DNA from 2 places in the Streptomyces sp. NPDC043853 genome. Region 2 is predicted to be linked to the other one. Evidence: riboswitches for the same ligand, from Rfam matches in the RefSeq annotation. Region 2 holds a riboswitch; the other holds the start of a gene.
What was found. Region 2 has a riboswitch for guanidine ahead of AC067U_RS24035 (DMT family transporter). Riboswitches for the same ligand answer to the same signal wherever they lie in the genome.
Positions count from the first base shown of each region.

Region 1: linked by a shared signal. The riboswitch ahead of AC067U_RS26205 (Ohr family peroxiredoxin) and the one ahead of AC067U_RS24035 (DMT family transporter) in region 2 are both predicted to bind guanidine.

Region 1 covers NZ_JBWKDJ010000011.1:52,376-63,826, reverse strand. The annotation lists gene AC067U_RS26240 (class I SAM-dependent methyltransferase) at 1-263, opposite strand, end outside; gene AC067U_RS26235 (hypothetical protein) at 260-397, opposite strand; gene AC067U_RS26230 (TIGR01777 family oxidoreductase) at 520-1,488, opposite strand; gene AC067U_RS26225 (nitroreductase family deazaflavin-dependent oxidoreductase) at 1,627-2,079, opposite strand; gene AC067U_RS26220 (helix-turn-helix transcriptional regulator) at 2,302-3,024, shown strand; gene AC067U_RS26215 (DUF3291 domain-containing protein) at 3,057-3,611, shown strand; gene AC067U_RS26210 (STAS domain-containing protein) at 3,624-3,953, opposite strand; guanidine-III (ykkC-III) riboswitch at 4,149-4,212, shown strand; gene AC067U_RS26205 (Ohr family peroxiredoxin) at 4,296-4,778, shown strand; gene AC067U_RS26200 (hypothetical protein) at 4,831-5,223, shown strand; gene AC067U_RS26195 (hypothetical protein) at 5,481-5,846, shown strand; gene AC067U_RS26190 (PIG-L deacetylase family protein) at 5,915-6,739, opposite strand; gene AC067U_RS26185 (S8 family peptidase) at 6,845-10,240, opposite strand; gene AC067U_RS26180 (DNA alkylation repair protein) at 10,420-11,271, opposite strand; gene AC067U_RS26175 (MarR family winged helix-turn-helix transcriptional regulator) at 11,268-11,451, opposite strand, start outside.
Region 2 covers NZ_JBWKDJ010000009.1:203,697-215,147, reverse strand. The annotation lists gene AC067U_RS24100 (DUF488 domain-containing protein) at 307-663, opposite strand; gene AC067U_RS24095 (hypothetical protein) at 660-1,073, opposite strand; gene AC067U_RS24090 (MBL fold metallo-hydrolase) at 1,282-2,034, shown strand; gene AC067U_RS24085 (PTS transporter subunit EIIC) at 2,195-3,406, opposite strand; gene AC067U_RS24080 (PTS transporter subunit EIIC) at 3,778-5,091, opposite strand; gene AC067U_RS24075 (PTS sugar transporter subunit IIB) at 5,245-5,544, shown strand; gene rph (ribonuclease PH) at 5,630-6,361, shown strand; gene AC067U_RS24065 (hypothetical protein) at 6,558-6,941, shown strand; gene rdgB (RdgB/HAM1 family non-canonical purine NTP pyrophosphatase) at 7,012-7,614, shown strand; tRNA gene AC067U_RS24055 (tRNA-Leu) at 7,670-7,753, opposite strand; gene bcp (thioredoxin-dependent thiol peroxidase) at 8,003-8,470, opposite strand; gene AC067U_RS24045 (DUF3618 domain-containing protein) at 8,583-8,903, shown strand; gene AC067U_RS24040 (GroES family chaperonin) at 8,927-9,268, shown strand; guanidine-III (ykkC-III) riboswitch at 9,321-9,393, shown strand; gene AC067U_RS24035 (DMT family transporter) at 9,426-9,746, shown strand; gene AC067U_RS24030 (transglycosylase domain-containing protein) at 9,802-11,451, opposite strand, start outside.

The sequences.
Region 1 (11,451 bases), on a different contig from region 2:
CGCACGTCGCGGTCCACGGCGAGAACGCTCTCCACGCCGGCCTCGTCCAGCAGCCGGCGGGAGACCGTGCCCGTGCCGGCGCCCACGTCGAGGCAGCGCCACCCCGGACCGGCCCCGAGCGCCCGCAGCCGCGCCACGGTGACGTCGTCGTAGGCCAGGGCACCGAAGTCGATGCGCCCGCCCTCGCCCGCCTGCTCGGGGCGGAAGACGGCCTCGCCGTACCGGCCGCCGGCCGGCGCGCCCCCGTCCGCGGCGGCGGTCATACGGCCGCCGGGTCGACGCCGGCGGATCCGTGGCGCAGGCCGTCGGCGGAGCCGTGGGAGCCGTGGGGGCCATGGGGGCCGTGGGAGCCGCTGTGCGGGGGGAACGGGACCAGCGGGTCGTCGAACAGGGTCAAGGCCGGACCTCTTCACACGATGGGCGGTACCGGGCGGCCGTTCCGGGACCGCCGCCCCACCGATCCTCCACCGGTGGCCGCCCGTACGGCGCAGGCGCGCCGCGCCCGTACCGATCGGCCGGTCAAACGGCCCGCACCCGCGACGCGGCACGAGCTGTCCCGGACCGCTGCACGAGGGATGCCGCGGCGCCGTCCCACTCCGGATACGCGAAGGCGAATCCGGCCGCGGCCAGCCGCCCCGGCACCACCCGACGGCTCTTCAGCAGCAGCTCCGTGTCCGAGCGCAGGGCGAACGCCCCCAGCTCGGCCATCCAGCGCGTCGCCGGCAGCCCCACCCGCACGCCCCGGGCCGTGCGCAGCGCCCGCATGAACTCGCGCTGCGGAAGGGGGCCCGGCGAGGCGAGGTTCACCGGCCCGTCGAGGTCCTCCCGGGCGATCAGGAACTCCACCGCCCGAACGAAGTCCTCCTCGTGGATCCAGGAGACGTACTGCGCGCCGCCGGCCACCGGACCGCCCAGACCGAGCCGAGCCAGCCACGACAGCACGTCGAAGACGCCGCCCCGGTCGGGGCTCATGACCATCGCCGAGCGCAGCGCCACCTTGCGGGTCGCGGGAGTCGGTGCCTCGGCCTGGGCCCGCTCCCACCGCTTCGCGATCTCGACGCTGTACGCCCAGTAGTCCGGCACGCCTGCCTCCGAGCCGCCGATCACCCCGGTCGCCTCGTCGTGTGCCGCGTCGAAGCGGTGGGCGTACACCGTCGCCGTACTCATCTGCAGCCAGACGCGGGGCGGCCGGGCGGCGACGGCGATCGCCTCGCCGACCACGCGCGCCGAATCCACCCGCGAGTCCATCATGGCGCGCAGGTTCTCGGGGGTGTAGCGGCAGGAGACGCTGCGGCCGGCGAGATTGATCACGGCGTCGCAGCCGTCGATCGCCGCCGCCCAGTCGCCGAGCGTGACCCCGTCCCAGCCGATCTCGTGCGCCCGGACGGGACGCCGGGTCAGCACGGTGACCTCGTGGCCGGCCGCCGTCAGCGCGCGGTCGAGAATCGTGCCCACCTGCCCGGTGCCACCGGGCAGCACTATCTTCATCGGACCTCCTTGGCCTCGCTCGCGGTGTCAGCATAGCCTTTTTTGAACGTGTTCAGCGAATTGGGGTGGGGCGTACCCGGCCGCCGGGCACGAGCACGGGTGGGGCGCGTGCTCGGCGGCGCCGGGGGCGGGGGCGCGTCAGTGGCCGCCGGGGGCGGGTTCGAGGAGGAGGACGGGGATGATCCGGTCCGTCTTCTTCTGGTAGGCGGCGTAGTCGGGGAACGCGTCCACGGCCCGCTCCCACCAGAGGGCCTTCTCCTCGCCGGTGACCTCGCGTGCCGTCATGTCCTGGCGGACGGTGCCGTCCTGGAGCTCGACCCTGGGGTCGGCCAGGACGTTGTGGTACCACACGGGGTGCTTGGGAGCCCCGCCCAGGGAGGCGACGGCGGCGTAGATGCCGCCGTGTTCCACCCGCATGAGCGGCGTCTTGCGGATCTTCCCGGTCCTGGCGCCGCGGGTGGTGAGGATCACGACCGGCAGTCCGGTGTCGCGCAGCGTCGTGCCCTCGGTGCCTCCGGAGTTCTCGTACTGCTCGACCTGGTCCCGGACCCACTGCTGGGTGCTGGGTTCGTACTCGCCCACGAGTGGCATGGAGTCCTGTCCTCTCCTCGAAGACTTCCTTGAGTTGCCTGACTTCCTTGAATTGCCCGACTTCCTGGGTGCGGCCGGTCGGCGCCGGTGGGGCCGGCGGCCGCCGCACGGGACCCACCCTGTCAAGGGATCCGGTTCGCGGCAGGGTGGCGGAGCCGGGGTGTCGCGGCGGGGTTCCGCTTCGCTTCTATCTCCAACCTGTGTTGTTCCTAGACTGGTCGGGTGAAGGACATCGATGCGATCGCGGCGCTGCAGGATCCGGTGCGCCGCCGCCTGTACGAGTACGTAGCGGCCCAAGGCCGCGAGGTCGGCCGCAACGAGGCCGCCGAGGCGGCCGGTGTGGCACGCACGCTCGCCGCGCACCACCTGGACAAGCTGACCGAGGCCGGACTCCTGGAGAGCGGCAGCCGCCGCCTGACCGGCCGCTCCGGGCCGGGGGCGGGCAGACCGGCCAAGGTCTACACGCGGGCGCGGACCGAGCACTCGGTGTCGTTGCCCGCCCGCGACTACCGCACCGCCGCCGAGCTGCTCGCCGAGGCGGCCGAACGGGCCGGGCTGGACGCCGAGCTCTGCGCGGCCGCGCATCGCCGGGGCGAGGCCGAGCGCGGGTCCACGGCACCCTGCGGGAGCCTCGGCGAGGTCATGGAGGTGCTGGCCGCCCGCGGCTACGAACCGCACCTGGAAGGCGAAGAGGGCGGTGGGGGTGGCGAAGGTGGCGGAGGCGGCGGCGGGCAGGGCGGCGAGGGGGTGGTCGGCCGCGTCGTCCGGATGCGCAACTGCCCCTTCCATGCCGTCGCCGAACGCTTCCCGCCGCTGGTCTGCGGGATGAACCTCGCGCTGCTGGAGGGGCTGCTCGGCACGGACGGTCCCGTCCGCGCCCGGATGGACCCCCGGCCGGGGGAGTGTTGTGTGATCGTCGAACCTTCTAAAAACAATGATGATTGACATAGAAGGAAGGCGCGTGCTGGGATGAGGCCATGACCGCATCCACGCCCGCCGCCCACCTCGCCCAGTTCAACGTCGCCACGCTCCTCCACCCTCTCGACGACCCGCGCATGACGCCGTTCGTCGAGATGCTCGAGCCGCTCAACGCCGCCGCCGACGGCACGCCCGGCTTCGTCTGGCGCCTCGTGGAGGAGGGGGCGGACGACGCCACCGCCCTGCGCCCGGCGGGCGAGGACCTGATCGTCAACATGTCCGTGTGGGAGACCCGGGAAGCCCTGTGGGACTTCACCTACCGCAGCGGGCACCTGGAGGCGATGCGCGGGCGCCGCAACTGGTTCGAGCGGCACGTCGAGGCGCACCTGGTGCTCTGGTGGGTGCCCGCCGGTCACCTCCCGACCGTCGACGAGGCCCTGGAGCGGCTGGCGGACCTCCGGACGCACGGCCCGTCCCCCCGTGCCTTCACCTTCGCGTCCTCGTACACCGCGGCCGAAGCGGCCGAGCACCTGCGGCCGGTGCCGCCCGTGCCGCCCGTGCCGTCGGTGCCGTCGGCGCGGACCGGCCGAACCGTGGACGCGCCCGCGTCGTAGGCGGGGTGGGGACTACAGGGTGCGGGCGGCGTCGACCCCGTCGGCGACGGGGAACAGCCGGTCCGTGCCGGAGAGGTCCAGGAGCTTCCCCACGGCGTGCGGGAGGGGTCCGGCGAGGACCAGGTGCACCGTCTCCCGCAGGTGCAGGAGGCAGCGCAGGCCCATGGAGTCGATGAAGGTCAGGCCGGTGACGTCCAGGACGAGGCGTTCGACCCCCGGTTCGGCGGCGGCGCGCTCCCCGGCCCGCTGGAGGGAGTCCAGGGTGTCCATGTCGAGGTCACCCTGGCAGCGGATGACCCGGACGGGTCCGGCACCCGGATCGGTGTTCACCGTCAGAGGCATCGCCGGCTCCCTTCGCCCTCACCTCCGATCATCAGATCACGCGACGGAGAAGACCGCCCGTGCGGCCCGACGGGGCCTGCACGCCGGCCGACCGAAGAACGGGCCGCGCGCTGTCCCTCCTTCGCCCGCCCACCGGGTGAGGAGGGTCACGGGCGGGCGCGGTCCCGTCGGGACGTTCCGCGTTGCTAGATTGTCCGGCGGCCCGGTTCCCAGGCCCCGGACGAGATGCGCCGTACCCGGTTACGCACGACGACGCGCCAGGCGCCGTCGCTCGCACCGACAGCTGCCGACCGCTGTCCGGACCCGGGCGGCGTCCCCTCGTCGCACAGATGGGCCGAACACATGACCGTGCCGCTCACCCGCAGCCTCTACCGGACGACCGCGCACGCGAGCGGTGGCCGTACCGGATCGGTCCGCACCGACGACGGGAGGCTGGACGTCCACCTGGCCCCGCCGCGCAAGAAGGTGCCCGGAACCACCAACCCGGAGCAGCTGTTCGCCGCCGGGTTCGCGGCCTGCTTCACCTCCGCGCTGGCCGAGGTCGCCGGCGAGTACGGGGCGGACGCCTCGGCCGCGCGCGTCGCCTGCTCGGTGGAGCTGGGCACCACGGACACGCCCGCCGGCTACGGCCTCGCCGTCAGCCTCACCGTCTCCCTCCCGGGGTGGGACGCGGCGGACCTGCTGCCCCTGCTCCACCGGGCGGACGCGGTCTGCCCCTACTCGCAGGCGGTGCGCGGGAACATCGAGGTCTCGCTGCTGGCCGTCGACGACAGTGCCACCGACAGTGCCACCCACACCGACACCGGCACCGGCACCGATGCCTGAGCCGGTACCCGTTCCCGGGTCCGCCCCGCGACCGGGCGGCCCGGGTGTCCCGGTGCCCGAGCGGGGCGCGTGGCTGCGCCGCGGGATCAGCCGCAACGGCGGACCCCTGGTGGAGGACGGCGAGGTGGTGTGGCTGCAGGCCGGACCGTACTTCGCCGACAGCCGGGGCTTCGCCGGTGAGACCTCCTTCGACGGCCGGCAGGTGCACTTCCACCACCTGACGGGAGAGCCCGGCGAGGACGCGGGCACCTTCCGGTGGGACGGCCCGAACCTCATCGAGTGGGGCGCCAACACGGACGGCAGCACCTTCCTCGAGGTCTGGACCCCCCTGCCCGTCGACGACGCCACCACCGGCTCCTGGTCCGGCACGGACCACCACGTCGTACGAGTCGGCCGCCACCTGGTCCACGTCGACTCCCGTACGGGCACGTACTGGCGCATGTGACCGCGGTCCGACGTGCCGTGCTCGGCGGACCGGCTGTGCCACGCCCGAGAGGACCCGGCGGTCTTCTCGTGGCGGATGGCCGTGCTGCGCCGTTTTTTCGTGCCGAGTACCGGCAACGGCCATAAAACGCCGCAGAGTTATGCCCAGAAGGTGACTTTCTGCGGTGTTGTCGCGTCGGATAGCAATGACGCGGCGCCTGGTACGGCCCGCCGACCGTCGGCGGCGACGACCCCAGCGTGCCGAGGAAGGGACCTCCCGTGATCCGCACCCGTTACGCCGCCGCTCTGGTCACCATGGCCGCCACCGCCCTCGCGATCACCGCGAGCCCTGCCTCGGCGGCGCCCGGCGACACGCTCACCATGTGCTCCAGCACGCTCACCCCGGACGGCTGGGTGGACGTCCAGTGGTGGAACAGCGGCGGGTGCGGCTCCGGCTTCACGCCCAACACCAAGCAGATCAAGGACCTCCGGGGCTACCCCGTCGGCACCCAGGTCAACGCCTGCGCCTCCACCTGGCCGCCCGCCGGCTGGACCATCACCAGCACCTACTACTCCAGCGGCTGCCGCTACTCCGCCGTCCCCAGCTTCAACCCCAACACCTGGACCCTGAAGCGCACCTCCTGACCCCCACCGGGCGGCGCCGTGGCCGGCCCCGGATCCCGGTCGCGGTCGGCGACCTCCGACTGCGGGGCTCACAGCGCCGGTTCGCGCAGTCCGCCGGGTGCGGACCCGGTGCCCGCCACCGCGCCCAGGCGGGTGAAGTACTCGGTCGCCATGATCTGCTCCCGGACCGCAGCCGGCAGGCGGGCGAGGAGGCAGGGCAGGGACCGGTCGCGGGCCACCTCGCTGCGGTGGGCGCGAACCGCGGCCCACTTCTGTGAGAGCCGGTCGCTCACGTCGACCGTCGCGGTGACGTGCTCGTCCGGAACGGCCAGCACCTGCTTGCCGACCCGCGCCAGGAGCGGGCCCAGCTCGCCCACCCCCGAGACCGGATGGGTGGCCGCGTACAGGGCCGCGGGCTGCCAGGGTGCTCCGGTATCCGGGTACAGGTGCTCCAGACCGGCGGCGTGGAACGCGAGGACCGCCGCCCGGTGGGTCCGTACGTGATCGGGATGCCCCGTCAGCTGTCCGTAGCCGTCGTGGGTCACGACCAACTCGGGCCGGACCGCCCGGATGTGTTCGACGAGGAGTCCCACCACCTCGTCGACCGGTGCATCGCACAGCCGGGGCCGTCCCGGCGCGGACTCGGGGACGCGGACGTCGGCGAACCCGAGCAGCCGCGGTTCCCCGGCGCCCAGGAACGCGAGGGCGTCGGCCAGCTCTGCGGAGCGATGAGTGCCGGGTGCCCAGGTGGCGGTGACCACGGCGGTCCGGGCGCCCGCGGCGGCGTGCTGTGCGAGGACACCGCCGGCCAGCAGGGACTCGTCGTCCGGGTGCCCGAAGATCCCCATCAGGGAGGGGAGGGCGGCGGCCGGCGCGGTGGTCCGTGGAGGTGGCCCGGTGCGTGGGGTCGTCATGTCACCGATGGTGACGCGGTACGGCCCCGGAGGGGAATCCCTCCGGGGCCGTACCGTGCAGTGCCGTGCAGTGCCTTGCCGCGCAGTGCGGGGCCGGCTGACGGGTCAGTCGGTGAGGTACGCGCGGAGGACGGTGATCTCGGACTTGTTGCCCGAGGTGTCGACCACCGTGCCGCGCAGCGAGACATGGCCGCCCGCCGGCGGGGTCTGCACCGTGACGGCGCCGTCCTGGACCGGCAGGGCCTTCCAGGTGTACCCGTCGTCGTAGGAGACGGACACCGTCAGGGACTTGAGTCCCTTGCCCGCCGCCGGGCCCTGGACGGTGACCGGCACGCGGTGCGGGTGGCCCCCGTTCACGGTGCCGTCCGGCCGTACCTCCGGAGTGAACCGCACGACCGAGGCCGGGAGTTGCGCCGGAGCGCCGGCCCCGGTGGTAGCCGAGCGGAACCACCAGGTCGCGGTCACCTTGGACGAGGTGCGGGTGACGGTCCCGGGCCGGGTGGACGAGGCCACCAGCTTGTACGAGGCCTCACCGGACGGGACGGCGAAGGGCTTGGCGTCGCGGAGTTCGACGGCCTGGGTGCCGACGGCGACACCGTTGCGGTAGAGCACGGTCCTGCCCTTGGCGAAGTGGTCGGCGCCGTTGTGCCCGGCGCCGTCCGCGAGCAGCGGCAGCGTGCCCCACACCTTGTCGCCCTCGCGGTAGAGGCCGAGCCGCGCCGAGGTGTCGACGCGCGGCCCGACGACGACGGTGCCGAAGCGCTCGGTGTGGGTGCGGCCGCCCGCGTAGGCGCGGTAGCGGTCGGCGGAGTAGGAGGCCTCCTCGACGAACGAACCGGTCGCGTCCACGCCGTACTGGGTCGTGGACAGGTTCCAGGTGGCGCCGTCGACCGCGGACAGCCGCGCCTTCGTCGAGGTCGGGAGGGGCTGGAACGCAGAGGTCCAGGTCGCGGGGGCGCTGCCGCCCGGGAGCCGGCCGTCGATCTGGAGGATGCCCTCCTTACCGGGGGCGGAGGCGCCCTGGGAGACCATGACGGTGGCCAGGTCGGAGTCCTTCAGGTGCCGCGTGTAGCCGGTGGCGGGGCTGCGGACCGGGCCGCCGAGCGTGGCGTGGTACTCCTCGCCGTCGGCCTGCCAGTGGGCGTCCCACTGCTGGAAGAGGCTGGTTCCGGCGGCCGGCTCGGGTCCCTGGCCGCGGGTGCGCAGCTGCTCGTAGGAGCCGAGCCACCAGCCGAAGGTGTGGGTGGTGCCGCCGGCCCGCAGGTCGAAGGAGGGGGTGGCGGTCTGCGGGACGGCGCCCGCCGAGGGCACCGTGACGTCCACCGGCTTGGTGGTGCGCGCGTCGACGGTGACCGTGGTGTCGCGGGTGACGTCGAGCCGGGGCTGGGTGATCCAGTCCAGGCCCGGCACGGGGTCCGCCGGATCTTCGAGGATGCGGGCGTCGAGCAGGTAGCCGCCCTTGGGAACGCGGATCGTCTCGGACCCGGAGTTCTCGTGGTACGGGAAGGACCGGCCGGCGGCGGGACCGCTCAGGCCCTCGACGACGCTGAACCAGCCGGCGGCGTGCCGGCCGCTGCGGCCGATGTGGCGGACGGTCAGAGCGTACGACTCGACCTCGCGCTCGGCCACGATCGCCGTACGGACGCTCTGCCCGGCCGCGGTCGCCAGCGCCTGCCCGGTGTACCGGCCGTTGACGGATCCGCCGAGCCGGGTGTTCAGGGTGAGGCCGACCGAGGCGGTGCCGCCGGCGGGGACGGTGAGGCGCGGCTTGGCGAAGGCCAGGAACCCGGCCGGGGCGGGCTTGCCGTCGGGGCCGGTGGCGGTGGCGGACAGGTCCAGGGTGACCGGGGCGGTCCCCAGGTTGCGGTAGGTCACCTTACGGGTCTCGGGGGCGTCGTCCTCGTGCGGCCACTGACCGCCGGCGAAGGACAGCGCGAGGGGTTCGGAGACCACCGACCGGTCGAGCGCCCGGTCGACCGCGATCCGGCCGCCGCCCTGCTGGAAAGCGGTGTAGGGGCCGGGCTTGGCGGAACCGGCGAGCACGCCCTTGAGCTGGGCACCGGTCCACTTCGGGTGCTTCTGTTTGAGCAGGGCGGCGGCGCCCGCCACGTGCGGGGTGGCCATGGAGGTGCCGGAGAGGGTCAGGTAGCCGGCCGGGTTCTGGCCGAACCGGCTCACCAGGGCGCTCCCCGGGGCCGCAGCCGCGGTGATGTCCACGCCCGGGCCGGTGACATCGGGCTTGACGGCGCCGCCGCCGGCGCGGGGCCCGGTGCCGGAGAAGTCGGCGAGGACCTCGGCGTCGTTGACGGCGCCCACGGTGAGGGCGGCGTCGGCACTGCCGGGGGAGTCGATCGACCCGGGCCCGGACCGCCCGTCGTTGCCGGCCGCGACGGCGAACAGCACGCCCTTGTCGGCCGAGATCTTGTTGATGGCCGCCTCGATCGGGTCGATCTCGGGCCCGTCGGGGCCGCCGAGGCTGAGGTTGACGACCTGGGCGCCCTGCGCGACGGCCCACTCGATGCCGGCCAGGATGCCGGAGTCGTCGCCGAAGCCGCTGTCGCCCAGGACCTTGCCGTTGAGCAGCTTGGCTCCCGGCGCGACGCCCTTGAACCTCCCGCCCGACTTGGCGCCCGTACCGGCGGCGATCGAGGCGACGTGGGTGCCGTGGCCGTAGCGGTCCGCGGTGCTGCCGGAGTGGGAGAAGTCCTGCGCGGCGAGGACCTGCCCGGCGAGGTCGGGATGGCCCGCGTCGATCCCGGTGTCGAGGACGGCGATCTTCACGCCCTTGCCGTCGTAGCCGGCCGCCCAGGCCTTGTCGGCGCCGATCTGCCGGGTGCTCTTGTCCAGGCGCGCGGTACGGATGCCGTCGAGCCAGACGGAGGCGACGCCGGAGGCGGTGGCGCGGCGAGCGGTGCCGGCCTGCCCGTCGGTGCCGGCCTGCTCGTCGGTGAGGGCCTCCCAGAGCGCGGCGGCCTTGGCCGGGGTCGCGGTGACGGCCTCCGCGTCGAGCAGGCCGTACGTACGCTCCACGCGCAGGTCGCCGCCGGAGCGTAGGGCGGACCGGGCGGCCGGTGCGGCGCCCTCGTAGCGGACGATCAGCCCCAGCCGGTCGCCGCGGGCCTTGAGGTACTCGGGCCGGGTGAGCTCGGTGAGGTCGAAGAGCCGGGGGTCGAGCCGGCCCGAGTCGATCAGACGCTGCGCGTCGAGCGGGACGAAAGTGCTGCGCCCCTGGCCGCGGCGCACCGAGACGGGTATCTTCTCGCGGCCCTTGGCCGGGACGAAGCCGACCGGACGGCCCTCGGCGTCCACGGTGACCCGGTCCCCGGTGATCAGGGTCAGCCGGGTGAACCCCGGCCGGGCCGAGGCCCCGCCCTGCCGGGCCTCGGAGGGGCCGGGTGTGGGCGCGGCCGCGACCGGGGCCGCCAGGCCCGCCGCGAGCGCGACGGCGGCGACGGCCGCCACGGCGGCCGCCCCCGTCCGCCGATTGCGAAATGTGCACACGTCAATTCCCCCTGGAAGACAAGCGATCACCCGCGGGAGGAACGTGACACCGCGGGGACCTCAGTGTCGCCCGGCGGCTGACGGCCGATCAATGACCGTTCCGCAACAGGTCAACGCGTCGGAACGTCATATTCCGCACCGGGCTGTCGCAATGGCCCGGAGCGGCCCGTTCGATGCCGTCAGGCCCGCTCGGCCGGGAGGCGGCGCAGGGCCTCCCGGCGGGTGAGCGGGGCGATGCGGGTGCCGTGCCGTTCCACCCAGGCGAGGACGAACTCGGGGTCGCGGGTGGAGGTTTCGCGCAGGACCCAGCCGAGCGCCTTGCGGAGGAAGAACTCCCGCTCGTCGACGAGGGCGTCCGCGTAGCGGGTCAGGCGGTCGGTATCGGCGCGGCCGGCCCGGATCGCGGGCAGCAGTGCCAGGAGCGCGGAGCGGCGGAGCCAGAAGTCGGGGTCCGCGACCCAGCGGTCCAGCACGGGGCCGGCCGCCGGGTCGCGCAGGGCGATCGCGCCGGCGCAGTGGACGGCCAGTGGATCCACCAGGGCCCAGGTGCGGCACTCCCGCAGCAGGGCTTCGACGGCCGGCAGATGTGTCGCGTCCATGGCCCTGGCGTACTGCACGAGGAGTTCGACCGCCGCCCAGCGGTACTCGTACACGGGCCGCCCGTCGCCCTCGCCGGCGGACCACAGCTCCCGGGCGAGGGCGAGGACGTAGGGCGCCGGTCGTGCGCCGAGCGCCCGGCGGGTCCGGGTGACCTGGCGGCGCATGTCGGGCACGCCGACGCCCAAGTGGTGGAGGTCGCTGTGCAGATAGGCGCGTTGCTGCTCGGCGCGGGCCGGGTCGGCCCGGTCGGACAGCGCGGCCCGGAGTTCCCGGGCCGGGCTGCCCGCATCGGGGTCGGCGTGCACTCCGGTGCCGCCGCGCGCGCCGGTGTCGCCAACCGTGCCGGTGCCGCCGCCCGTGTCGGAGCCGCCACCCGTATCGGCGTGGCCGCTCATGCCGGTGCCCATGCCGGTGCCGTCCGTCGCCGTCATGCCGTTTCCTTCCGTGCGCTCCCGGGGCGGCCGGAACCGCCGGGACGGCCGGCTGCGGGCTCCGTTCGGGCTTCCGTTCGGGCGTCCGCTCGGGCGTCCGTCCAGGCGTCCGTCTGTCGGGTCAGCCGGTGGAGCAGCTCGCGTACGGCGGCGAGATCGGCGTCCGGCAGCCCTTCGCCC
Region 2 (11,451 bases):
CGCGCGCGGCGTGCTCGGGGCCAGGCGGTGAGGGCGCGCGGTGTGCGCGCGCGGTGTGGGCAGGCGTCCCGCAGGGCGATGGGGGTCCCCCTGCTCGAGCGAAGTCGAGAGCTTGGGGGAGGGTGGGCACACCGGGACACCGCCGCCCAGCGGCCGCCCCCCGCCCAACCCGGAGCCCCGCTCCATCGCCGCGCCTGAGCGGGGCGCCGGGCCCGGAGCGCCGCTGAGCGCCGCTCCGCCACCGCGCCTGAGCGGGGCGCCCAGCCCGGGGCCCGGTTCCCGCAGCCCCGCGCAGGGGCAAGGCGGCTACGACGCAGCAGCCAGATACTCCGCCAGCACAGCGGCATGGCTGGAGGCCGGCTCCTTCACCGCCGTCAGCAGCGTGACCGTCCCCGCCGCAGCCCTCGCCCGCAGCCGGGCGACCTCCACCCCCGCCTCCGCCCCGCCCAGCTCCGCCTCGTACTGCGCGCGGAACCCCGCGAAGTCCACCTCACCGGAGTGGTACCGCTTCCGCAGCTCCGCCGACGGAGTCACCGCCTTCGGCCACTCGTCGACCTCCGCGTCCGCCTTGGCCAGCCCCCGCGGCCACAGCCGGTCCACCAGCACCCGCAGCCCGTCCTCCGCCGGATCCGGCGCCTCGTACACCCGCTTCAACCGGATCACCGTCCGCCTCCCAGCCCCTTCACCTCGTCCCACAGGGCCGGGTCCAGCTCCCCGACCCGCGTGCGGAACTCCCACACCGACACCTCCACCGGCCGGTCCGCCTCCAGGAAGCCCGGCCGGCCGTGCACGTCCCCCGCCCCGCCCGGCGGCAGGGGCACCACCCCCGGACGCTCGTCGTGGTACTTCCCGGTGATCCGTGCGATCCGCGCCCGGTGCGCCCGCACCGACAGCACCAAGCAGGTGAGGTCGTCGTCCAGCCGCCAGATCTCGCCCGGCCGCGGCCTCGGCTCGGGGCCCGCGCCGCGCCGTGCCCGTGCGGGCGGCGGGGGAGCGGGGCGGCGGCCCGCGACCAGCACCACGAGCACGACGGCCACCACCGCGGCGGCCGCCGGCCACCACGACGTGTCCATACACCGACCGTAGTGGAACGCCACCGCGGCCGCCCGGCACGGCACACGACACGGCACACGGCAACCCGGACGCCGCCCGTCGCTCACCCGGGTGACACCACAGGTGAGTTCCCCCACAACGGCCCGCCGCGGAGGAGCGACCGGACGTTTCGCGCCTTACGCTCGACCCACGCACGGCTCCGCCGATCCCCACGGAGGTTCCTGCTCCATGAAGCTCACCGTCGTCGGCTGCTCGGGGTCGTTCCCGTCCGCGGAATCGGCCTGCTCGAGCTACCTCGTCGAGGCCGACGGCTTCCGGCTGCTCCTCGACATGGGCAACGGCGCCCTCGGCGAGCTGCAGCGCCACATCGGTCTGTACGACCTCGACGCGATCTTCCTGAGCCATCTGCACGCCGACCACTGCATCGACATGTGCGGATACTTCGTGGCCCGCTACTACCGCTTCGAGGGGGGCCGCTGCGGCCCCATCCCGGTCTTCGGGCCGGACGGCACCGAGCGGCGGCTGGCCGCGGCGTACGACGACGTCCCCGACGAGCGGTCGATGAGCGAGGTCTTCGACTTCCGCACCCTCAAGTCCGGCACGTTCGAGATCGGCCCGTTCCAGGTGCGCACCGAGAAGGTCGCCCACCCGGTGGAGGCGTACGGCATCCGGGTCGAGCACGGCGGCCGGTCGCTCACCTACTCCGGCGACACCGGTGTCTGCGCCGAGCTGGAGCTGCTGGCCGAGGGCACCGACCTGTTCCTCTGCGAGGCCTCCTTCACGCACGGCAAGGAGGACATCCCGGACCTGCACCTCAACGGCCGGGAGGCCGGGGAGTACGCCCGCCGGGCGGGCGCGGGACGACTGGTGCTGACGCACATCCCGCCGTGGACGGACGCGGAACGGAACCTCGCCGACGCCCGGGCGGTGTACGACGGCCCGAGCGAGCTCGCGTACGCGGGCGCGGTGTACGAGGTCTGACGACAGCGGCGGCGCGACCACACCGGTGGCGCGACGGCACCGGTGGTGTGACGACGACGGCGGCGCGACGACGGCGGCCGCCTGACGGGAACGGCGAAGCCCCAGCCCTCCGGAAGGGAGAGCGGGGGCTTCGCCGTCGTCCGGGGCCAGGGGCCGCGGACTACTTGGCCTCGGCCTTCAGCAGCTCGGCCAGCTCCTCGTCGGACTCGCGGCCCGGCGTCGGGAGGTTCCACTTGATGATCGCGAAGCGGAACACCACGTAGTAGAGGGCGGCGAAGCAGAGGCCGACCAGGGCCAGACCCAGCGGGTTGGTCGCCTTGCCGAAGTTCAGCAGGTAGTCGATGGCGCCGGCGGAGAAGCCGAAGCCGTCCTTCATGCCGAGCGCCCAGGTCAGCGCCATGGAGACACCGGTCAGCACCGCGTGCACCGCGTAGAGGACCGGGGCGATGAACATGAAGGTGAACTCGATCGGCTCGGTCACACCGGTGACGAAAGAGGTCAGGGCGAGGGAGAACATCATGCCGCCGACGACCTTGCGGCGCTCGGGGCGGGCGCAGTGGACGATCGCGAGGCAGGCCGCCGGGAGGGCGAACATCATGATCGGGAAGAAGCCGGTCATGAACTGGCCGGCGCTCGGGTCGCCGGCGAGGAAGCGGGCGATGTCGCCGCTCTTGCCGTTGTACTCACCGGCCTGCAGCCACGGGAAGGAGTTCAGCAGGTGGTGCATGCCGACCGGGATCAGACCGCGGTTGGCCACACCGAAGATGCCCGCGCCCACGGCGCCGGAGCCGACGAGCCACTCGCCCAGACCGTGCAGGCCCTTGCCGAGGACCGGCCAGATCAGGCCGAAGAGGATGCCGATGAGCAGACCGGCGAAGGCCGACAGGATCGGGACCAGGCGGCGGCCCCCGAAGAAGCCCGCCCACTCGGGCAGCTTGGTCCGGTAGAACTTCTGGTAGATCAGGGCGACCACGATGCCCATGACCACACCGCCGAGGACCTTGGCGTCGACCGGGGCCTCGACCATGGCCACCTTGCCGTCGACGACCTTCGCGACCTTGGGCAGGTTGGAGTCGGTGAAGGTGGCCAGGACGTTCTTGAAGACCAGGTAGCCGGTCACGGCGGCGAGCGCCGTGGACCCGTCGGACTTCTTGGCGAAGCCGATGGCGATGCCGACGGCGAACAGCAGTGCCATGTTGTCGAGGATCGCGCCGCCGCCCGCGGTCATGTAGCCGGCGATCTTGTTGATGAACTCGGGCAGCGAGGCCGAGCCGAGCATGTCCTTGTCGCCGAGGCGGACGAGGAGGGCGGCGGCGGGCAGCACCGCGACGGGGAGCATCAGGCTCCGGCCGATGCGCTGCAGGACAGCCATCGCGCCGGGACCCTTCTTCTTCTCAGCCGCGGGGGCGGCAGCCGTGGTCACAACTTCCTCCAGGGGGCGGGGCGCCGCCGGAGGACACACGAGGGGACGGCGACGTCTCGGAACGGGGGGCACGGAGGCCGGAAGCGGCTGCCGTGGTCTACACCAATGGCGTGGTGTAGACCAGTTGTAGCACGGTCGGCGTTAGATAAGGAACCTTCGTTTTCCTGTGGTCTACACCACACTCGTCGTGGCGGGATAAAGGGCCCGGAACGCCCCCTTCCGCAGCAGCCGAAGGCCCCCGGACCACAGGATCCGAGGGCCCGGAAGGGCGGGGCCGAACGACCCGCGCGGCAGTCCTCCCCATGGCCGCCGCGCGGCGGTCAAGCCTTGGTCGTGTCCGCCTGCATCGCCTCGATCTCCTCGTCCGACTCCCGCCCCGGCGTGGGGAGGTCGAACCTCGTGATCGCGAACCGGAACACCACGTAGTACACCGCCGCGAAACACAGTCCGATCGGGATGATCAGCCACGGCTTCGTCGCCAGGCCCCAGTTGATGACGTAGTCGATCAGCCCCGCCGAGAAGCTGAACCCGTCGTGCACGCCCAGCGCCCAGGTCACCGCCATCGACGCACCCGTCAGCACCGCGTGCACCACGTACAGGGCAGGGGCCACGAACAGGAACGAGTACTCCAGCGGCTCCGTGATCCCCGTGATGAACGAGGTCAGCGCCACCGACAGCATCAGCCCCCCGACCTCCGCCCGGCGCTTGGGCTTCGCGCAGTGCGTGATCGCCAGCGCGGCCGCCGGCAGCGCGAACATCATGATCGGGAAGAACCCGGACAGGAACATGCCGGCGTCCGGATCGCCGTTCAGGAACATGTTGATGTCCCCGTGCACCGTCTTCCCCTCCGGCGTGGTGTACGAGCCGAACTGGAACCACATCGGCACGTTCAGGAACTGGTGCAGGCCGATCACCAGCAGGGCCCGGTTCGCCACGCCGAAGATGCCGGCACCCCACGACCCCAGCCCCCGCAACCAGTCGGAAAAGCCCTCCAGGGCGGCGCCGACCGGCGGCCAGACCCACAGGCAGATCACCGCGAAGCCGATCCCGACGAAGGACATGACGATCGGCACCAGCCGGCGCCCGTTGAAGAAGCCCAGCCAGGGCACCAGCTTCACCCGGTGGTACCGCTGCCAGAACCAGGCCGCCAGCAGACCCATGATGATGCCGCCGAACACCCCGGGATTCTGGAACGTGAACCCGGTGAACGCGTTGCCGGGGGCCAGGCAGCCGCCCGCGTCCGGCGTCCCGATCGCGGTCGACCCCGTGGGGCAGGGCTCCGCGAACGCGTGCAGCACCCCCCGGTAGACGAGGAACCCCGCCACCGCCGCCAGCGCCGTCGAGCCGTCCGCCTTCTTCGCCATGCCGATGGCGACACCGATGCAGAAGAGGAGCGGCAGGCCGAGGTCGGGGTCCAGCAGCGCCCCGCCCGCACCGTCCATCACCTTGGCGACGGCGTCCCACTGCAGGCCGTCCTCGCCGAACACGTCCGGCTGGCCCAGCCGGTTGAGGATGCCCGCCGCCGGCAGCACCGCGATCGGCAGCTGGAGACTGCGCCCCATCTTCTGCAGCCCCTGGTAGAGGCCGCTCCACCGGTTCTGCCCCGGTGCCGCAGCCGTGCTGCTCGCGCTCATCGGACCTCCCTCACCGGCCGGTTTGGCAGCGACGCCACACTGGTGTAGACCAGTCGTGGTGCGGTGGCAGCACCACCCGCACCACGGGCAGGGAGCTGCTGATCGTCATCATTCGGCAGAAGCCGGAAGTCCGCCCGCATATAGGGGCCAAACGTGGGTTACCGTGACGAAGCGGATTGCCGCAAGCGGTCCCGCACCTCAGGCACTCAGGGAGAACACATGGCCACCAAGGCTGAGAAGATCGTTGCCGCGCTCGGCGGACTCGACAACATCGAGGAGATCGAGGGCTGCATCACCCGCCTCCGCACCGAGGTCAACGATGCCGACCTCGTCGACGAAGCCGCGCTCAAGGCCGCCGGAGCCCACGGCGTCGTGAAGATGGGCACCGCCATCCAGGTCGTCATCGGCACCGACGCCGACCCCATCGCAGCCGAGATCGAAGACATGATGTGACCTGAGCTCCCGCGTTCACACCGGACCCCGTCCCGGACCGCGGACGGGGTCTTCGCGTACCCGCGTACCGGCTAGGCTCGGAAGCATGTCTCGCATCGACGGCCGCACGCCCGAACAGCTCCGCCCGGTCACCATCGAACGGGGATGGAGCAAGCACGCAGAGGGCTCCGTCCTCATCTCCTTCGGCGACACCAAGGTCTTCTGCACCGCCTCCTTCACCGAGGGCGTCCCGCGCTGGCGCAAGGGCTCCGGCGAAGGCTGGGTCACCAGCGAATACTCGATGCTGCCCCGCTCCACCAACACCCGCGGCGACCGCGAATCCGTCCGCGGCAAGATCGGCGGCCGCACCCACGAGATCTCCCGCCTCATCGGCCGCTCGCTCCGCGCCGTCATCGACTACAAGGCCCTCGGCGAGAACACCATCGTCCTGGACTGCGACGTCCTCCAGGCCGACGGCGGCACCCGCACCGCCGCCATCACCGGCGCCTACGTCGCCCTCGCCGACGCCATCGCCTGGGGCCAACAGAAGAAGCTGATCAAGGCCGGCCGCAAGCCCCTCACCGGCACCGTCGCCGCCGTCAGCGTCGGCATCGTCGACGGCGTCCCCCTCCTCGACCTCTGCTACGAGGAGGACGTCCGCGCCGAGACCGACATGAACGTCGTCTGCACCGGCGACGGCCGCTTCGTCGAGGTCCAGGGCACCGCCGAAGGCGAGCCCTTCGACCGCAAGGAACTCAACGCCCTCCTCGACCTCGCCGCCGGCGGCTGCGCCGACCTGGAGGCCATCCAGCTGCACGCGCTCGGCCTGACGGACTGACGCAACCACCCCGGGCCGGGTGACGTCCCCTACTGCGCGGGCGTACGGTGTCACCGCCGTACGCCCGTCCGGTCAGGCAGTACGCAGCCCGCTTTACGCAGTACGCAATACGCGCGAACGCGTCCGACAGCGAACGCGCGCACGCACGCACACACACGCAAGAAGCACGCATCCGTACCGAGGGGGAACCGTCCCGATGCAGAAGCACCACCGCGCAGCCGCCCTGGCCCTGGCCGCGGTCCTGACCGTCCCGGGTCTCGCGGCCTGCGACGCGATATCCACGGCCCTCGACTGCGCGAACACCGCGGTGGCCATCACCGAGGCGGCGAACGAGCTCACGCAGGCGGTCTCCAACGCGGGCAACAGCCCCCAGGACGCCAAGAACGCCCTGGACCAGATCGACCAGAACCTCAAGAAGATCGGCGACCAGACCGACAACGCGGACCTGGGCAAGGCCATCGACGACATGACCACCGCCGTCAAGAACGTCCGCACCGCCATCGAGCAGGGCAACCCCACCCCGGACATCAAGCCGGTCGCCGACGCCGCCGGCGAGATCTCCAAGGTCTGCACCCCCTGACGAGGGGCCGGAGGGCCCGGCACCACGGGGCGATGGGGGCAGCTCCCGCCCCCGGGGATAATCGGTGACCATGACGCGCCTGATCCTCGCCACCCGCAACGCGGGCAAAGTCACCGAACTCCGGGCCATCCTGTCCGACGCCGGCCTGCCGCACGAGCTGGTCGGCGCGGACGCGTACCCGGGCATCCCCGACGTCAAGGAAACCGGCGTCACCTTCGCCGAGAACGCCCTCCTCAAGGCCCACGCCCTGGCGCAGGCCACCGGCCTGCCCGCCATCGCCGACGACTCCGGCCTCTGCGTGGACGTCCTCAACGGAGCCCCCGGCATCTTCTCCGCCCGCTGGGCCGGCCGCCACGGCGACGACAAGGCCAACCTCGAACTCCTGCTGGCCCAGCTGGGAGACATCGCCGACGAGCACCGCGGCGCCCACTTCGCCTGCGCGGCCGCCCTGGCCCTCCCCGACGGCACGGAACGCGTGGTCGAGGGCCGCCTCCCGGGCACTCTCCGCCACGCACCGTCCGGCACGGGCGGCTTCGGCTACGACCCGATCCTCCAGCCGGCCGGCGAAACCCGCACCTGCGCGGAGATGACGGCGGCCGAGAAGAACGCCATCTCCCACCGAGGCCAGGCCTTCCGCGCCCTGGTCCCGGTTCTTCGCGACCTCCTGGGCTGACGCCCGTTCACGCCGAAGGCCCCGCACGCACCTGCGTACGGGGCCTTCCCGCCCGTGCGGTTGGGGGGACTCGAACCCCCACGGGTATTACCCCACTGGGACCTAAACCCAGCGTGACTGCCAATTCCACCACAACCGCAACATTGCAACCAATTCGGACATTCGGTCCGGCTGGTCGCGCCTAGTCTACGGTCGCCCGGCTCCGTACCGCGACCGGCTTGCGGCGTCCTCACCGGCGCCAGGCGCGGGTCGCCGCATGGCAGTTGGGGCGCGGGGGTCGAGACTTCCCCCAACGGCCGCCGCGCCGATGCCGGGTTGCTCCGTCCGATAGGCAGAGCGGCCCGCGCCGGTTGTTGGTGCGGGCCGCTCCGAAGGGGCTGAGCAGGGGTCAGATGCCCAGGTCCTTGATGATCTTGGCTACGTGGCCGGTGGCCTTGACGTTGTAGAGGGCGCGCTCGACCTTGCCCTCCTCGTCCACGATCACCGTGGAGCGGATCACGCCGGTGACCGTCTTGCCGTACAGCTTCTTCTCGCCGAAGGCGCCGTAGGCCGTCAGGACCTCCTTGTCGGGGTCGCCGACCAGGGTGACCTTCAGGTCCTCCTGCTCACGGAACTTCGCCAGCTTCTCCGGCTTGTCCGGCGAGACGCCGATGACGTCGTAGCCGGCGGTGGCCAGGACCTGAAGGTTGTCCGTGAAGTCGCAGGCCTGCTTGGTGCAGCCCGGCGTCAGCGCCGCCGGGTAGAAGTAGACGATCACCTTGCGGCCGAGGTGGTCGGCGAGCGAGACCTCGTTGCCGTCCGCGTCGGGCAGGGTGAAGGCGGGCGCGGTGTCGCCCGGCTGCAGTCGCTCGCTCATGTCTCACTGTCTCCTCGGGAGGGGATCGGTACCTCCCCGAGCGTAAGCTGACAGACTGATCGCACAGGACAGTGACCGGACAGTGACCACAGACCACGACGGAGGCGGCGCGGTGCCCGAAGCCAGGACCCCAGCGCAGATCGAGGCGGACATCGTGCGCCGGCGCGAGCAGCTCGCCGAGACGCTCGACGAGATCGGGGTGCGCATGCACCCGAAGACGATCATCGGGGACGCGAAGGCCAAGGCCGTCTCCCATGTGGACCACACCCTCGGCCGTGCCTTCGGCACCGTCCAACGCGTGGTCGAGGACGTCAGGGGCAGCCTGTGGGACGGCTCCGGTGCGCCGCGTCCGGAGCGGGTCCTGCCGGTCGCGCTGGTCGCCGTTGGGGTGATCGGGCTGCTCGCCCTTTCGGCCCGGCGCAAGCGCGGCTGACCGGAGCAGGTAGGTTCATTGGCGTGAGCGAGAACCCCACCCACGACAAGCTGCCCATCCGCATGCTGCACGACCGCGTGCTCGTACGGTCCGACTCCCCCGAGGGGGAGCGCCGCTCGGGCGGCGGCATCCTCATTCCCGCGACCGCGGCGGTGGGCAAGCGGCTGGCCTGGGCCGAGGTGGTCGCCGTCGGGCAGAACGTGCGCACGGTGGAGCCCGGTGACCGGGTGCTGTACGACCCCGAGGACCGGGCCGAGGTCGAGGTCCGGGGCATGACGTACGTGCTGATGCGGGAGCGCGACCTGCACGCCGTGGCCGCGGAGCGGCTGGAGGGGTCCAAGGACTCCACCGGGCTCTACCTGTAGAGGCCGCGGGGCGAAGTCTTGGAGGGCCGGTGACCGGGGTCACCGGCCCTTTTGCGTGCCCTTTGCTACGGTGGGGACGAACCCCGACGAGACGCGCCGTACCGGGTACGACAAGACGACGCACCCCCGTTCCGTACTCGTCCCGGAGGTGCCTGTCATGGCCTGGGTTCTGCTCCTGCTCGCCGGTCTGCTCGAAGTGGGCTGGTCGATCGGCATGAAGTTCACCGAGGGGTTCACGCGGCTGTGGCCGAGCGTGTTCACCGGTGCCGGGATCGTCGCCAGCATGGTGCTGCTGTCGTTCGCCGCGAAGTCGCTGCCGATCGGTACGGCCTACGGCGTGTGGGTCGGCATCGGCGCGGCCGGTGCGGCGGTGCTCGGGATGGCGGTGCTCGGCGAGCCGGTGACCGCCGCCCGGATCTTCTTCATCTGTCTGCTGCTGGTCGCGGTGGTGGGGCTGAAGGCGACTTCCGGGCACTAGTACTGCAGGCGTTCCGTCCCGGGCGGCCGCGCCTTCGGCGCGGGCCCCGCCGTCGTCACCAGCCGGGGAAGCCGGTGGTGCCGCCGCCGTCGGTCTGTCCGCCGTTCGTCTGGCCCCCGTTCCTCTGGCCCCCGTTCGTCTGTCCTGCGTTCGATTGGCCGCCGTCCGTCCGGCCTCCGTTCGTCTGTCCGCCGTCGGTCTGTCCGGCGTTCGTCTGTCCCTCGTCGGTCCGCGGGCCGTCCGTCTGCCCGCCGTTGTCCTGGCCGCCCTGGTCGCGGCCCCCGTTGTCGCGGCCCCCGTCGTCCCCGCCGCCCTGGTCCTGGCCGTCCCCGTCCGGCAGGTCCGGGGTCGGGCGCTCCGACGCCGGGGGCCGGGTGCCGTCCGGTGGGCGGCCCGTGCCGGGAGGTTCGGAGGCGGGGCCGGTCGGCGGGAACGGCGGCTGCGGGGGCGGCGGCTGGTACGCGCCCGGCTGGAGTTCGAGGTCGAAATCGGCCGGCTCCGAGCCCCGCAGCGCTTCCCTCGTGTACGCGGCCCAGATCCGGGCGGGGTAGCCGCCGCCGCTGATGCGGTTCTCGCCGAGGGCGCCGTACAGGGACTCCAGGGTCCCGGTGTCCGGGTCCTGTCCCATGACGGAGACCACCGTCACCAGGTCCGGGGTGTACGCCGCGAACCACGCGGAGCGGTCCAGTTCGCCGGTGCCGGTCTTGCCCGCGGCCGGGCGGCCGGCCGCCAGGGCTGCCGTGCCGGTGCCGTTGTCGACCACGCTGACCAGCATCGAGGTGGTGGTGTCGGCGGCCTCGCGGCCGATGGCCCGGCGCGGGGCCCGCTGGGGCAGGGGGATGGTGTTCCCGCGCTTGGTGATCTTCTCGACCAGGGTGTACGGGGTGTACACGCCGTGGTCGGCCAGGGTGGCGTAGGCCTGGGCCATGTCGAGGACGGAGGCCTGCAGGGTGCCGAGCGCCATGGCCGGGCCGAGGTCGAAGTTGGGGGTGCCGGCGGGGATGCCGAGGGCGACGGCGGTGTCCTTGACCTGCTGCGTGCCGACGTCGACGACCAGCTGCGCGAAGACGGCGTTGACGGACAGGTCGGTGGCGGTGCTGACGGTGATGTCCCCGTAGGAGACCTGTCCCTCGTTCTCGGGTGCGTAGGGGGTCCGGCTGCCGGTGACGGGGCGTTTGTTGTCCCCGTTGTAGAGGGTGTTGGGGGTGATCGGGCGGCCGTCCTGGGTGCGGGAGCCGTTCTCGACGGCGGAGGCGAACACGAACGGCTTGAAGGTGGAGGCGACCTGGTAGTCGTGGCGGGTGGCGTTGTTGACGTACTGCCGGGTGTAGTCGATGCCGCCGTAGAGGGCGACGACCTTGCCGGTCGCCGGGTCGATGGAGGCACCGCCGGCCCGGACCAGCCGGTCGGCCTTGCGGGCCCCCGGGTCGAGGCGGCTGACGAGCTGCTCCTCGACGGCGTTCACGAAGGCCGTCTGGCGGCGCTTGTCGATGGTGGTGGTGATCCGGTAGCCGCCTTCGGCGAGGGTCTTCTCGTCGAGGATCCCGTGGGCGGTGATGTAGTCCTTGACCGCTTCGACGAGGTAGCCGCGCTGGCCGGACAGGCCGGAGGCGGCACGTACCTTCTGCGGTTCGGGGAAGCGGGCGGTCGCGCGCTCGGCGGGGGTCAGCCAGTCCTTCTTGACCATCCCGTCGAGGACGTAGTT